Regions from separate parts of the Synechococcus sp. R50.1 genome, predicted to be linked through region 2. Evidence: predicted binding sites of a transcription regulator. Region 2 holds the regulator's gene; each other region holds the start of a gene.
The links. The regulator NtcA, encoded in region 2, controls nitrogen genes in cyanobacteria. The targets are predictions, from matches to a motif close to GTANCNNNNGNTAC.
Positions count from the first base shown of each region.

Region 1: a site for NtcA is predicted at 1,460-1,473, ahead of NW870_RS10580 (circularly permuted type 2 ATP-grasp protein). Genes of this name have one in related genera too.
Region 3: a site for NtcA is predicted at 1,777-1,790, ahead of glnA (type I glutamate--ammonia ligase). Genes of this name have one in related genera too.
Region 4: a site for NtcA is predicted at 1,523-1,536, ahead of fmdA (formamidase). Genes of this name have one in related genera too.

Region 1 covers NZ_JANSIN010000045.1:16,954-20,101, forward strand. Annotated here, with positions in the region: gene NW870_RS10580 (circularly permuted type 2 ATP-grasp protein) at 1-1,388, opposite strand, end outside; gene NW870_RS10585 (glycosyltransferase family 39 protein) at 1,566-3,148, opposite strand, start outside.
Region 2 covers NZ_JANSIN010000055.1:11,369-14,516, forward strand. Annotated here, with positions in the region: gene NW870_RS11455 (M61 family metallopeptidase) at 1-690, opposite strand, end outside; gene ntcA (global nitrogen regulator NtcA) at 964-1,638, shown strand; gene eno (phosphopyruvate hydratase) at 1,877-3,148, shown strand, end outside.
Region 3 covers NZ_JANSIN010000036.1:8,671-11,818, forward strand. Annotated here, with positions in the region: gene trxB (thioredoxin-disulfide reductase) at 14-1,444, opposite strand; gene NW870_RS09535 (hypothetical protein) at 1,565-1,744, opposite strand; gene glnA (type I glutamate--ammonia ligase) at 1,931-3,148, shown strand, end outside.
Region 4 covers NZ_JANSIN010000017.1:12,858-16,005, reverse strand. Annotated here, with positions in the region: gene thrS (threonine--tRNA ligase) at 1-1,174, shown strand, start outside; gene fmdA (formamidase) at 1,617-2,822, shown strand; gene NW870_RS06210 (FmdB family zinc ribbon protein) at 2,833-3,138, shown strand.

The sequences.
Region 1 (3,148 bases), on a different contig from region 2:
AGAGATCCCTTCTTGAGGGCGACGCGGGTCAGCCCCCCTGGGTGAACGTAGATCTCTTTGCCGTAGAGGATATAGGGCCGCAAGTCCACATGACAGGGTTCTAGACGGGGGCCTTCTCCCCGATCCACCAAGGTGGGCACGCGAGAAAGGCACAGGGTGGGTTGGGCGATGTAGTTGCGCGGCTGGGCGCGGATTTTCTCAGCAAAAGCAGACCGCTCTGCCGGTGTAGCCTGGGATCCCATCAGCATGCCATAGCCGCCTGACTCGTTGGCTGCCTTCACCACCAGCTTGTCCAGGTTTTCCAGTACGTACGCCTGATCCTTAGGATCCCAGCAGAGGTAGGTGGGCACGTTGGGCAAAATGGCTTCCTCTCCCAGATAGTAGCGGATCATCTGGGGCACATAGGCGTAGATCACCTTGTCGTCCGCCACCCCCGTTCCCAAAGCGTTGGCGATCGCCAGCCGCCCCGACCGGTAGACCTCAAACAGGCCGGGTACCCCCAAGAGGGAATCAGGGCGAAAAGCAAGGGGATCGATGAAGTCGTCGTCGATGCGGCGGTAGATCACATCCACCCGCTGCAGCCCTTTGGTGGTGCGCATTTGCAAATAGCCATCGGCCACCACCAGATCCCGCCCTTCCACCAGCTCCACCCCCATCTGCTGGGCGAGGAAAGAATGCTCGAAGTAGGCGGAGTTGTAGATGCCGGGGGTGAGCACCACCACCGTTGGGTTGGCTAGGTGCGGCACCAGGTTAAGCAGAGTATCCAACAAATGGCTAGGGTAGTCGTCCACCGGGCGGATCCCCATGGTGTTGAACAGGGAGGGAAAGGTGCTTTTCATCACCCGCCGATTTTCCAGCACATAAGAGATTCCCGACGGACAGCGCAGGTTATCTTCCAACACGTACCAAGTCCCGTCCCGATCCCGCACCAAGTCGGTGCCGGTGACGTGGCACCAAATTCTCCCCGGTGGGTTGAGCCCCACACAGGGCCGCAGAAATCCCTTGGCCGTTTCGATCAGCTCGGCAGGGATCACCCCATCCTTAAGGATCTTCTGGTCGTGATAGACATCGTCAATGAACAGGTTGAGGGCGTGGATGCGCTGCTTAAGGCCCTTCTCCAGCCGCTGCCACTCGGAAGCTGAGACGATACGGGGAATAATGTCAAAGGGGAAAATTCGCTCTGTGCCCTGGCTATCGCCATAGACGTTGAAGGTCACCCCCATCTGAAAGAGGGCCGCCTGCGCCGCCGTTTGCCGCTGCTGCAGTTCCCCTTCTTCCAGAGAATGAATGCGCTCAATCAGCGGGATCGCCTCAGGACGGGGCTGGTTACGCCCCAAAAACAGCTCGTCGTAAAACCCCTCGCCCGGGTCGTAGGCATCAAAACGCACGTCTGGGATCCCTGGAACGCTATCATCTTCTTCTACTTCTTCTACTGTTGGCGGCTCTGGATCTGCATAGTGTGCTTTCAGCTACTTTTAGCCTGGTAAAAAGAAAGGACTCCGTCCCGCTGACGCGAAAGGACTCCGTCCCGCGGACGGTGGGTTGGCCAAACCAGGGGGGGAGCTCTAGGGATCCACCACCTCAAAGGCCCATAGCCCCCGCTCGGCAGGGATCCGGTGCAACCGTCCGCTGGGAAAACGCCGTTGCAGTTCTGCCCCTTGCTGATCCCATACCCACTCGTTCATGAACAGGGTAAACGGTGGCTCCAGCGCCTGGATGGGCAACACCTCAGGGGAAAACACCGCTACCTTTTGTTCCCGTCCGGCAAAAAATTGGATCCAGCTTTGCCAATAGTGGGGTTCCCCCCAGCCGAAATAGGGGTAGGCAGCGCTGGCGGCCAGATAGAAGCGGTAGTCGGGATCCATTTGGCGAGCTGCCACATAGCGCCCGGTGGCCCCCACATCGTTGCCCTGCGTCCAGCCTTTGTGGACAAAGTCTCCAAAAATGGCCAGGTTCCACCCCCCAATCAGCAGGATTGCCCCCGCCATCGCCGCCGCCGGCAGCCAACTCCCGGCCCGGGATCCCCAGCGTTCCAGGAGACCTGCCAGCACTTGGATCCCTTCCAAGGTTAGATAGGCTACAAAGGGCAGGATCACCAGCAGGCGGGTGTAGTTGGGGGCTTTGGTGATGGCCAAGCTAAACAGCAGGTAGAGAAATAGGAAGCTGCCGATACAGAGCCAGTCGTGGGGCTGGCTGCGCTTCTTGAAAAGGCGGTAGAGGCCGGATCCCAGCCCCAGCCAGATCAAAGCCCCCGTCAAGGGATCCACAAAAGCATGGCCGTAGTTGGGATAGATGTAGCCGCGGTCGTGCTGGCCGGGGTCGTTGAACATACTCAGGCCGTTGAAGATGTTGCGCCAGACCGCCTCCTCTGGCGTAGCCGCATTCACCCACATCTGTTGTAACGCCCGCCCTTCCGGGAAAAAGAGAAATTGTTGGCGAGAGTACTCGGCGCTCACCGCAGGTGCTGTGACCGTGGCCACCAGAATGGGCCCAGCCACCAGAAAAAAGCCCAGCGCCGCGGGCACCGTCAGCTTAGCCAGGACCCAGAGGGGATTAGCTTGCTTGTTTTCTCCTCGGAGATCCTCCCGGCCCAGGAGCAGGTACAGAACTCCAAACAGCAACCCCAGCAGGATCACCACCCGCCCCGGCAAATAGCCGTAGAGGGAGAAAGCCGCCGCTCCTCCCCCCAGATAGAGCAACAGGGGATTTTTTTCCCGCACGCCCTTGAGGAGCAAGGCCAGGGCCGCACACTCCACCAGCACAATCAGGTTTTCCCGCATGGCCATGCGGCTGATGCCCAGCAAGGCGTGGTTGGATCCCAAGAGGGCCGCCCCCGCCAAGGCCAGACGGGATCCCCAAAATGCCCGAAAAAACCCGTAGGCCACCAGAATGGTGACGACCCCGAAGGCGGCATGTACCGTGCGCACATTGAGCAGCGTGACTCCCCCCATCAGCCGCGTCAGGCCGCCGAAGAGGCTGAACATGAAGCGGGGGAAATAGAAATACTCCGGCATCAGCCCAAAGATATCGGGATAGCGCACCCCTGAGGCGCGACGGGCCATGGAGGTGATCACAATCTCGTCAGTATTGATCTGAAAAGGGATGTTGGGCAGGTCGTAGAGGTAGATCGGGGCAAAGACCAACACCA
Region 2 (3,148 bases):
GGTTTTGACAATCGCCTTAGCATCAGCGACAGCCCGCTCCACATCCAGAGTGCCCGCCCCCCAAACCACAAAGTAATGGGGGATCCCTTCCACCTCAAACGATTGCACTCGATGTGGACCCACCTCCACCGGGCTATCCACCAGCTCGTCATAGTCCTCTGCCACAAAAGACTGGCCGGAAGCGGGATCCCCAGAAGAGGAGATCAAAGGCCGCAAACTGGTGGCGATGTGCCAATCCGGCTTGGGGGGGATCACCGTCAAAGTGTAGGGTTCCCGCTCGCGACCGGGCACGTAGAGGAAGAGCGCTGCCCCGTTGAAATAGGCGTGGGTCAAATCCAGATGGTTCGTGCGCACCGTCAGCTCATAGGCATAGACCCGATAGCACACCTTCACAGCAGAAGAACCCGGCGGATCGATTTGCCAGGTATTCTTATCCACCTTCCGCCAGGCCAAAGGGATCCCTTGCTCAGTTGCCGCCTGAAACTCCTGCACATGACGGGCATACTCCCGCACCAAGTAGGATCCCGGCGTCCACACCGGCAGTCGCAGCCGCAAAGGCACCTCTGGATCCACCTCTTGGATCTGCAGTTCCACCTCCAGCAGGTGATTGGCCGGATCCGGCATCCGCACTGTGAAATGCTGGCGGCTCAGTTGAGAAGGTGCAGCAACGATAACCTCTGGGATCCCCATAGAACCCACCCTACCCTCTACTGCCAAGGGCTGGCGCAGCCCCCAGCGGCAATGGCTCCTATCCTAACCTCTGCCTTTGGCTGGAGAGCAGCAACGAGACTTAAAAATGTAGCGCGTGCTACAAAGATACCTAGGCAGAACCTTCTACTTTAGGGTAAATCTTGGTATCCTCGTAAATTCTGAAGTCAAGGGGTTGCAACCTAGCCTAATGCTTCTAGATTGATCTTAATAGGTTGATCTTAGGTATAAACTGACCTTAAAAGGTTGATGAGTATGGCGGTGGCCGTAGCGGAAAAATCTCTGATCACAGCCTTCAAGCAATTGGGAGGCCCTCACCATCCTCCGGTTATCGAAACGTTTGAGCGCGGGAAGACCATTTTTTTTCCAGGGGATCCGGCGGAGCGGGTTTACTTTTTGGTGAAGGGAGCCGTTAAGCTCTCGCGGGTCTACGAAATGGGAGAGGAAATCACAGTTGCCCTCCTGCGCGAAAACAGCATCTTCGGCGTGCTCTCCTTTATCACGGGACAGCGCTCCGACCGCTTTTATCACTCGGTGGCTTTTACACCTACCGAGTTACTCTCTCTGCCGATCGAGCAGGTGGAAAAATCCTTGCAGGAGAACGCCGAACTGGCCATGTTGCTGGTTAAAAGCCTGTCGTCCCGCATTTTGCAAACGGAGATGATGATCGAGACACTGGCTCATCGCGACATGGGATCCCGTCTGGTCAGCTTTTTGTTGATTCTCTGTCGCGATTTCGGGGTGCCTGGCCCAGATGGGGTCACCATCGATCTCAAGCTGTCTCACCAGGCCATTGCCGAGGCCATTGGCTCAACCCGCGTCACCATCACCCGCCTGTTGGGAGAGCTGCGCAAGAAGAAGTACATCTCCATTCACAAGAAGAAGATCACCGTACACGACCCGATGCGGCTGAGCCATCGCTTTGCCTAGAAGGAAGAGGAGAACACCTCCTGAGTAGCACCTTGCCCAGGCAAACCCCGCTCGACGGCTGGTTGAAGCTCTGGCCGGCCTATGTTCAATCTACTGCTGCAGCCTTGAAGAATCTCTGTGCCCGAAGGACAGACTTAAAGTTTTCTGGAAGCTGACCGGATCGCGGGCAAAAACCTACTAGTCTATGGGGGGATCTGGCTTTGGCCAGAGCTATCTAGCCAATTGCTGAGGTGTAACTGTGGAAACGGCCATCGAGTGGATTACCGCCCATGAGATCCTCGACTCGCGAGGGCGTCCCACCCTAGAAGCCCTGGTGGGTCTAGCCAATGGAGCAACGGGCTTGGCGCAGGTTCCCAGCGGTGCCTCGACCGGTACCTTCGAGGCCCATGAGCTGCGGGATGGGGATCCCAAACGCTACGGCGGTAAGGGCGTGCTGAGGGCGGTGGAAAACATCCTTGGCCCCATCCAGTCGGAGCTGCAGGGAGAAGATGCCCTCAACCAAGCCCGTATTGACCAGTTGCTGATCGACCTGGACGGCACCCCCAACAAGTCCCGCCTGGGGGCCAACGCTATTTTGGCAGTTTCTCTGGCGACAGCCAAAGCGGCTGCGGAAGCAGTGGGCTTGCCTCTTTACAAATACCTGGGGGGGCCCTTTGCCAACCTGCTGCCGGTGCCGCTGATGAACGTGCTCAACGGCGGCGCCCACGCCGACAACAACGTCGATATTCAAGAATTTATGCTTGTGCCCATTGGAGCGGCCAGCTTTCGCGAGGCGCTGCGCTACGGGGCTGAGGTGTTTGCGGTACTAAAACAAGTGCTGCAGCAGAAGGGGCTGTCCACCGGTGTGGGGGATGAAGGGGGGTTTGCTCCTGATCTCGACTCCAATGCGGCGGCTTTGGATCTGCTGATGACGGCTATTGAACAGGCAGGCTACAAACCGGGAGCAGATATCGCCTTGGCCTTGGATGTGGCCGCCAACGAGCTGCTGCAGGATGGGCAATATCACTTTGAGGGCAAAGCCCACAGCGCGGCTGATATGGTGGCTTACTACCAGCAACTGCTGGCCAACTATCCCATCCTTTCCATTGAAGATGGGCTAGCGGAAGAAGACTGGGCCGGTTGGCAAGCCATGACCGCTCAACTGGGATCCCGGGTACAGCTGGTGGGAGATGACCTGTTTGTAACCAACCTGACCCGCCTGCAAAAGGGTATCGACAGCGCCGCCGCCAACGCCATTTTGATCAAGCCCAACCAAATCGGCACCCTGACGGAGACCGTCTCGGCCATCCAATTGGCAGTTCAAGCCGGCTTTCGCACCATCATCAGCCACCGCTCTGGCGAGACGGAAGACACCACCATTGCCGACTTGGCGGTGGCCACCCGTGCCGGGCAGATCAAAACCGGATCCCTCTGCCGCAGCGAGCGCATTGCCAAGTACAACCAACTGCTGCGCATCGAAGACGAGCTGGGGGAAGCGGCAGTTTATGCCGGTCGGGTGGGCCTGGGTCCT
Region 3 (3,148 bases), on a different contig from region 2:
GAGGACAACATCCTTAGGGGGATTTTTCCTCACACAAATTGGCCTGGATCACCTCTCGATATTGGGACTTGGGCTTAACGCCCACCAACTGGGCCACCAGCGTCTTGTTTTTGAAAAATTGCACCGTCGGGGTGCCCGCCACCCCCCCTGCCTCTGCAATCTCCGGATCTTTCTCAATATCGATCTCCACCACGTGCAGCTTGTCCGAGAACTCATCGATGATCTTGTTCAAGATCGGCTTGAGGGCATGACAAGGGGCACAGGTGGGGGCGGTGTACTTGACCATGAGCAGGCGATCGCTTTCGTGGTAGAGTCGCCGCAGGGCATAGCTCCCCTCATGGCAAGTCTTGCTGAAGTCTAAGTCATCCTGTCCATTTTCCTCAAAGCTGGCCTCCTCAACAGCAGGATCCCCAGCAGACTCTGCCGCAGAAGTCGCAGCAGGGCTGGGTTCAGGATGGCTTTGGGGAAGGACGTGATACTCCTGGGCCAAGCCGTGTTCCGAGAGCCAGCGCTCTGCCAACATGGCCGCCATACAGCCAGTGCCGGCAGCGGTAATCGCCTGACGAAACTCGTGATCCTGCACGTCGCCGGCGGCAAACACCCCCTCCACACTGGTGGCCACGGATCCCGGGCGGGTGACGATGTAGCCGACTTCATCCAGTTCCAGTTGTCCTTTGAACAAGTCGGTGTTGGGCTTGTGGCCAATGGCATAAAATAGGCCACCCACTGACATCTCGCGTATTTCGCCGGTTTGGTTGTTCCGCACTTTCACCCCGGTCAGGCGCAGGCCGTCGCCCATCACTTCCACCGCCTCGGTGTTCCAGTGCACAGTGATCTTGGGGTTGTTGAGAACACGATCCTGCATGGCCTTGCTGGCCCGCATTTTGTCACTCCGCACCAGCATATGCACATGGGATCCAAACTTGGTCAGGTAGGTGGCTTCCTCACAAGCAGTATCGCCGCCGCCAATGACCACCAGTTCCACCCCTCTGAACATAGGCATAGCCCCATCGCAGATCGCACAGGCCGACATGCCCCGGTTCCAATAGGTCTCCTCTCCGGGCAGGTGTAGGCGCTTGGCTGTGGCCCCGGTGGCGATGATCAGGCTGTGGGTGCGCAATTCCCGCTCGTCAGAACGGACGACAAAGGGCCGCTGGCTTAAATCGACGAAGGTGACATCTTCAGTGTAGAGTTCCGCCCCCCACCGCTGCGCTTGGGCTCGCATGTTCTTCATCAGTTGGGGGCCGGTGATGCCTTCGGGAAAGCCCGGAAAGTTTTCCACCTCGGTGGTGGTCATCAGTTGCCCGCCAGGGATCCCGCCCGCCTGGAACCCCTCGAACACGACCGGCTTCAGGTTGGCACGCCCAGCGTAAATGGCTGCTGTAAACCCGGCAGGGCCGGAGCCGATGATCACCACATTCTCAACCCGATTTTGCTCTGCCATCCGATGTCTCTCCTTCTGCAACAGGACTAAAAGTCAAACTCATAACGACTACGCTTTAGCTTAACACCCTTTGGCAAACCGGGCGAGCTGGGGGCCTGCTGATCCTAATTTTCGCTCGCCTCAGGCAACCGGGGCAGGGTTTTGCCCGCCCCATCCGGTTATTTCTGCCCAGAGGTTGGCAGGGTGGCGGCCATTGCTCAAGTTCTGGATCCCCAACACCCCATCTGGACTGACCAAAACCAACAGGGAAAGGGGAGCGACTCCGATGAGCGAAAAAGCGGTGTCCGAGATAGCCAGCAAGTGGGTCAGAAGGCCAGGCTCGAAGCAATTTTGTATCAGAAACTACAAAATGCCCGTGTTGGCCTTTCTAGGATGAGTGAGCGTTTTTGGCCTGTCTGGGTCGAAGCGTGGGGATCACCTGCTGGGATCCCATTTATTCAGCCACAGTTCCCCCAGTCTTAACCGCAACCCAATCAGGAGAGAGTAATGGCATCCACGCCCCAAGAAGTGCTTCAGATGATCCAGGACAACAACGTCCAGATGGTGGATCTCAAGTTTGTGGATATCTTTGGCACCTGGCAGCATGTTTCCTTCCACACCTCGATGATTAAAGAAGAAACCTTCACCGAGGGGCTCCCCTTTGACGGATCCAGCATCCGGGGCTGGAAAGCGATCAACGAGTCTGACATGTACATGGTGCCGGATCCCAAGACGGCTTGGATTGATCCCTTTCTGGAGGTGCCCACCCTCAGCATAACTTGCAGCATTGTTGAGCCGCGCACCGGCCAGCCTTATAGCCGTTGTCCCCGCAGCCTTGCCGCCCGTGCCGTTGCCTATCTGCAATCGACGGGCATTGCCGATACCGCCTACTTCGGGCCGGAGGCAGAGTTTTTCATCTTTGAGGATGTTCGTTTCGACCAAACCCAAAACTCGGCCTACTACTTCGTGGATTCCATCGAAGGTCGCTGGAACTCGGGCCGCGAGGAGAAAGGCGGCAACCTGGGCTACAAGCCTCGCTACAAAGAGGGCTATTTCCCGGCCCCGCCCACCGATGCCCATCAAAACATCCGTACCGAGATGCTGCTGACCATGGGCAAGCTGGGGGTGCCTATCGAGAAGCATCACCACGAGGTGGCTACCGGCGGGCAAGGGGAGCTGGGCTATCGCTTCGCCGATCTGATCACGGCTGCCGACTACATGATGGTTTACAAATACGTGATCCGGAATGTGGCCCGCAAGCACGGCAAAACCGTCACCTTCATGCCCAAGCCCCTGTTTAACGACAACGGCACCGGCATGCACACCCACCAGTCCCTCTGGAAGGATGGCCAGCCTTTGTTCTATAGCGAAGGCACCTATGCCAACCTGAGCGAGACGGCTCTCTACTACATCGGTGGTCTGCTCAAGCATGCCCCGGCGATCCTGGCCTTCACCAACCCCACCACCAACTCCTACAAGCGCTTGGTGCCCGGTTTTGAGGCGCCGGTGAACCTGGCTTACTCCCAGGGCAACCGTTCCGCCGCCATTCGCATTCCCGTGACCGGCAACAATCCCAAAGCCAAGCGTCTGGAGTTCCGCTGCCCGGATGCCACCTGCAATCCCTACATCGCCTTCTCGGCCATGTTGATGGCAGGTCTGGACGGGATCAAGAATAAGATCCACCCCGGCGAGCCCTTGGACAAAGATATCTACGATCTGGAGCCG
Region 4 (3,148 bases), on a different contig from region 2:
ATTTTTGTTTTCGGATGAGGTGGGGCCGGGGCTGCCTCTCTGGACACCCAAGGGCACCATTCTGCGCTCGGTGCTGGAGGATTTTCTCAAGCAGGAGCAGCTCAAGCGGGGCTACCTGCCGGTGGTTACCCCTCATATTGCCCGTGTGGACTTGTTCAAGATCTCCGGCCACTGGCAAAAGTATCGGGAAGATATGTTTCCCATGATGTCGGAGAATGAGCAGGCGCGTGCGGCTGAACAGGGCTTTGTCATGAAGCCGATGAATTGTCCTTTTCACATCCAAATCTACAAATCCGAGCTGAGATCCTACCGCGATTTGCCCCTACGATATGCCGAGTTCGGCACCGTTTATCGCTACGAGCAATCGGGGGAATTGGGAGGTCTGACGCGAGTGCGTGGCTTCACGGTGGACGATGCCCATTTGTTTGTTCGCCCCGATCAATTGGAGGAGGAGTTTCTCAAGGTTGTCGATCTCATTTTGGTGGTTTTCGATAAGCTCAAGCTCAAGGATTTTCGCGCCCGCCTCAGCTTCCGGGATCCCAAGTCGGACAAATATCTGGGATCCCCCGAAGATTGGGACAAAGCCGAAAATGCCATCCGTCGCGCTGTGGAGAAGTTGTCGATGCCCCACTTTGAAGGGATCGGAGAGGCAGCCTTCTATGGGCCGAAGCTGGATTTTATTTTCCGCGACGCGCTGGATCGGGAGTGGCAACTGGGCACGGTTCAGGTGGACTACCAAAACCCACAGCGCTTTGATCTGCAATACGTAGCTGAGGATGGATCCCGGCAGCGTCCGGTGATGATTCACCGTGCTCCCTTTGGCTCGCTGGAACGACTCATCGGCATTCTCATCGAAGAATACGCTGGGGATTTTCCCTTCTGGCTGGCCCCGGAACAGGTGCGCATTTTGCCCGTTTCCGATCAGTATTTGGGCTATGCCACCCAAGTGCGGGATCAACTGCGAGAACACGGGATCCGCGTCCACATCGATGCCGACAGCGATCGTTTGCCCAAAAAAATCCGCAATGCCGAGAAGGCCCGGATCCCTTTTATGTTGATCGTGGGGGAACAGGAACAAGCGGCAGGAACGGTGAGCGTGCGCCAGCGCCATCGGCAGGAGCTGGGATCCCTGACGGTGGCAGATTTCCTAGCCCAGCTACAGGCACTTGACTAGCTTGGGCATTCGGGATCCCTGGCTTGCGGCAACTGGGTTTTCAGAACTTGAGGATCCCAGGTTCTGAGGATCTCAAGAAAGAGCTTGAGTTTCCCTTTCTCAAGGGAAGCCAAGGGGGCTAATTGAAAAATCAGGATTTGGCCGACAACCCACCATGTTCTCTAGGGATTTTCTGGAGAGGATCCTGCAACGCTTTAGGAGCTGACGGCTAAATCGATCTGTCGCCGAATGGATTGGCCGTTACTTTGGTGAATTGATTGATAGTTACTTTGAATTGCAGTGAAATAGCCTGTCGATCTAAGCTCCTCATCTCCCGCTCTGCGATTGTAGATAACAGCACTATGAATTGTAGCTTTTACTACAGTATTAGCTTCTCTATTGGAGATAGGCTTTTGTGCATTCAAAGTCTGACCGCAGAGTGATGACTCAAGGATAGGATCCCATGCCCAAAACGCTGTTTAAAGTTGACCTGACTAAGCCAATGGATCAACAGGATCTACCGGGTCACAACCGCTGGCATCCTGATATTCCCGCTGTGGTTTCTGTAAACCCTGGCGAGGTATTCCGAATTGAGTGTAAAGACTGGACGGATGGGCAAATCAAAAACAACGATGATCCTTCCGACATTGAGCAGGTTGACCTAAGCGTTGTCCATGTTTTGAGTGGGCCTATTTGGGTTAACGGCGCCCAGCCTGGAGATATCCTGGTTGTCGATCTGTTAGACATTGGGCCACTGCCGGGAGACGAGTGGGGGTTTACAGGTATTTTTGCCAAAGAAAATGGAGGGGGATTCCTCACCGATCATTTTCCCAACGCGGCCAAAGCCATCTGGGATTTTCAAGGCATTTACACCACTTCCAGACACATTCCCCATGTGCGCTTTGCCGGCATCATTCACCCCGGCCTCATTGGCTGTGCCCCATCTCACGAGTTGCTGGCGGCTTGGAATAAGCGGGAAGCTGAGCTGGTCGCTTCGGCTCCCGATTTGCGCACTTACGGCGCGGGGCTATCCGGCAATCAGCCTGTGCTGGCCGCCTTGCCCAATCCCAAGAACGCAATTTTGGGAACTTTGCCCAAGTCAGAGTATGAGCGGGTTGCTGCTGAAGCGGCTCGGACGGTGCCCCCGCGAGAGCACGGCGGTAATTGCGATATTAAAAACCTGTCTAAAGGAACACGGATCTACTTCCCGGTTTACGTGGAGGGTGCCAAGCTGTCGATGGGAGATATTCACTTCTCGCAAGGGGATGGGGAGATCTCTTTTTGTGGCGCTATTGAGATGTCGGGCTACATCGATCTCCACGTCGATCTAATCAAGGGTGGTGTTGAGAAGTACAGATTGGTTAACCCCATTTTTAAGCCCGGCCCTGTTGAGCCACGTTACTCGGAATACCTTGTGTTTGAGGGCATTTCTGTGGACGAGCTTACAGGTAAGCAGCATTATATGGATGTTCACATTGCCTATCGACGCGCCTGCTTAAATGCCATCGAATATCTGAAAAAATTCGGCTTTACGGGAGAACAAGCTTATCTGCTGCTCAGTTCTGCACCGGTGGAGGGCAGAGTGAGTGGGATCGTCGATATTCCCAATGCTTGCTGTACGGTGGCTGTTCCTACGCAAATCTTCGACATAGATATTCTCCCTAGGTGAATGTTATCCGATGCCTCGTTCAAGGGGGTGGAATAGGAAGATGCCGCTGTATGAGTTTAAGTGTCAAACCTGTGGGGAGTTTGAGGTATGGCGGCCCTTATCTCAATATCGAGATCCGGCCTATTGTCCTTCTTGCAATCAGGAAGGGAAACGTCTCATTTCAGTTCCCATGGTTCAGCTTTCCAGCTCTTTGCCTATTTCAAAGGGGGGAAGAGAACCCAAACTGATCAAGCGTGAACAGCACTCAAATTCTGATCCAAACTCGCCAAAATATCGCTCCCAATCCTGTGGGCGACCTTGGATGTTGCACCATTAGTTATTAGACA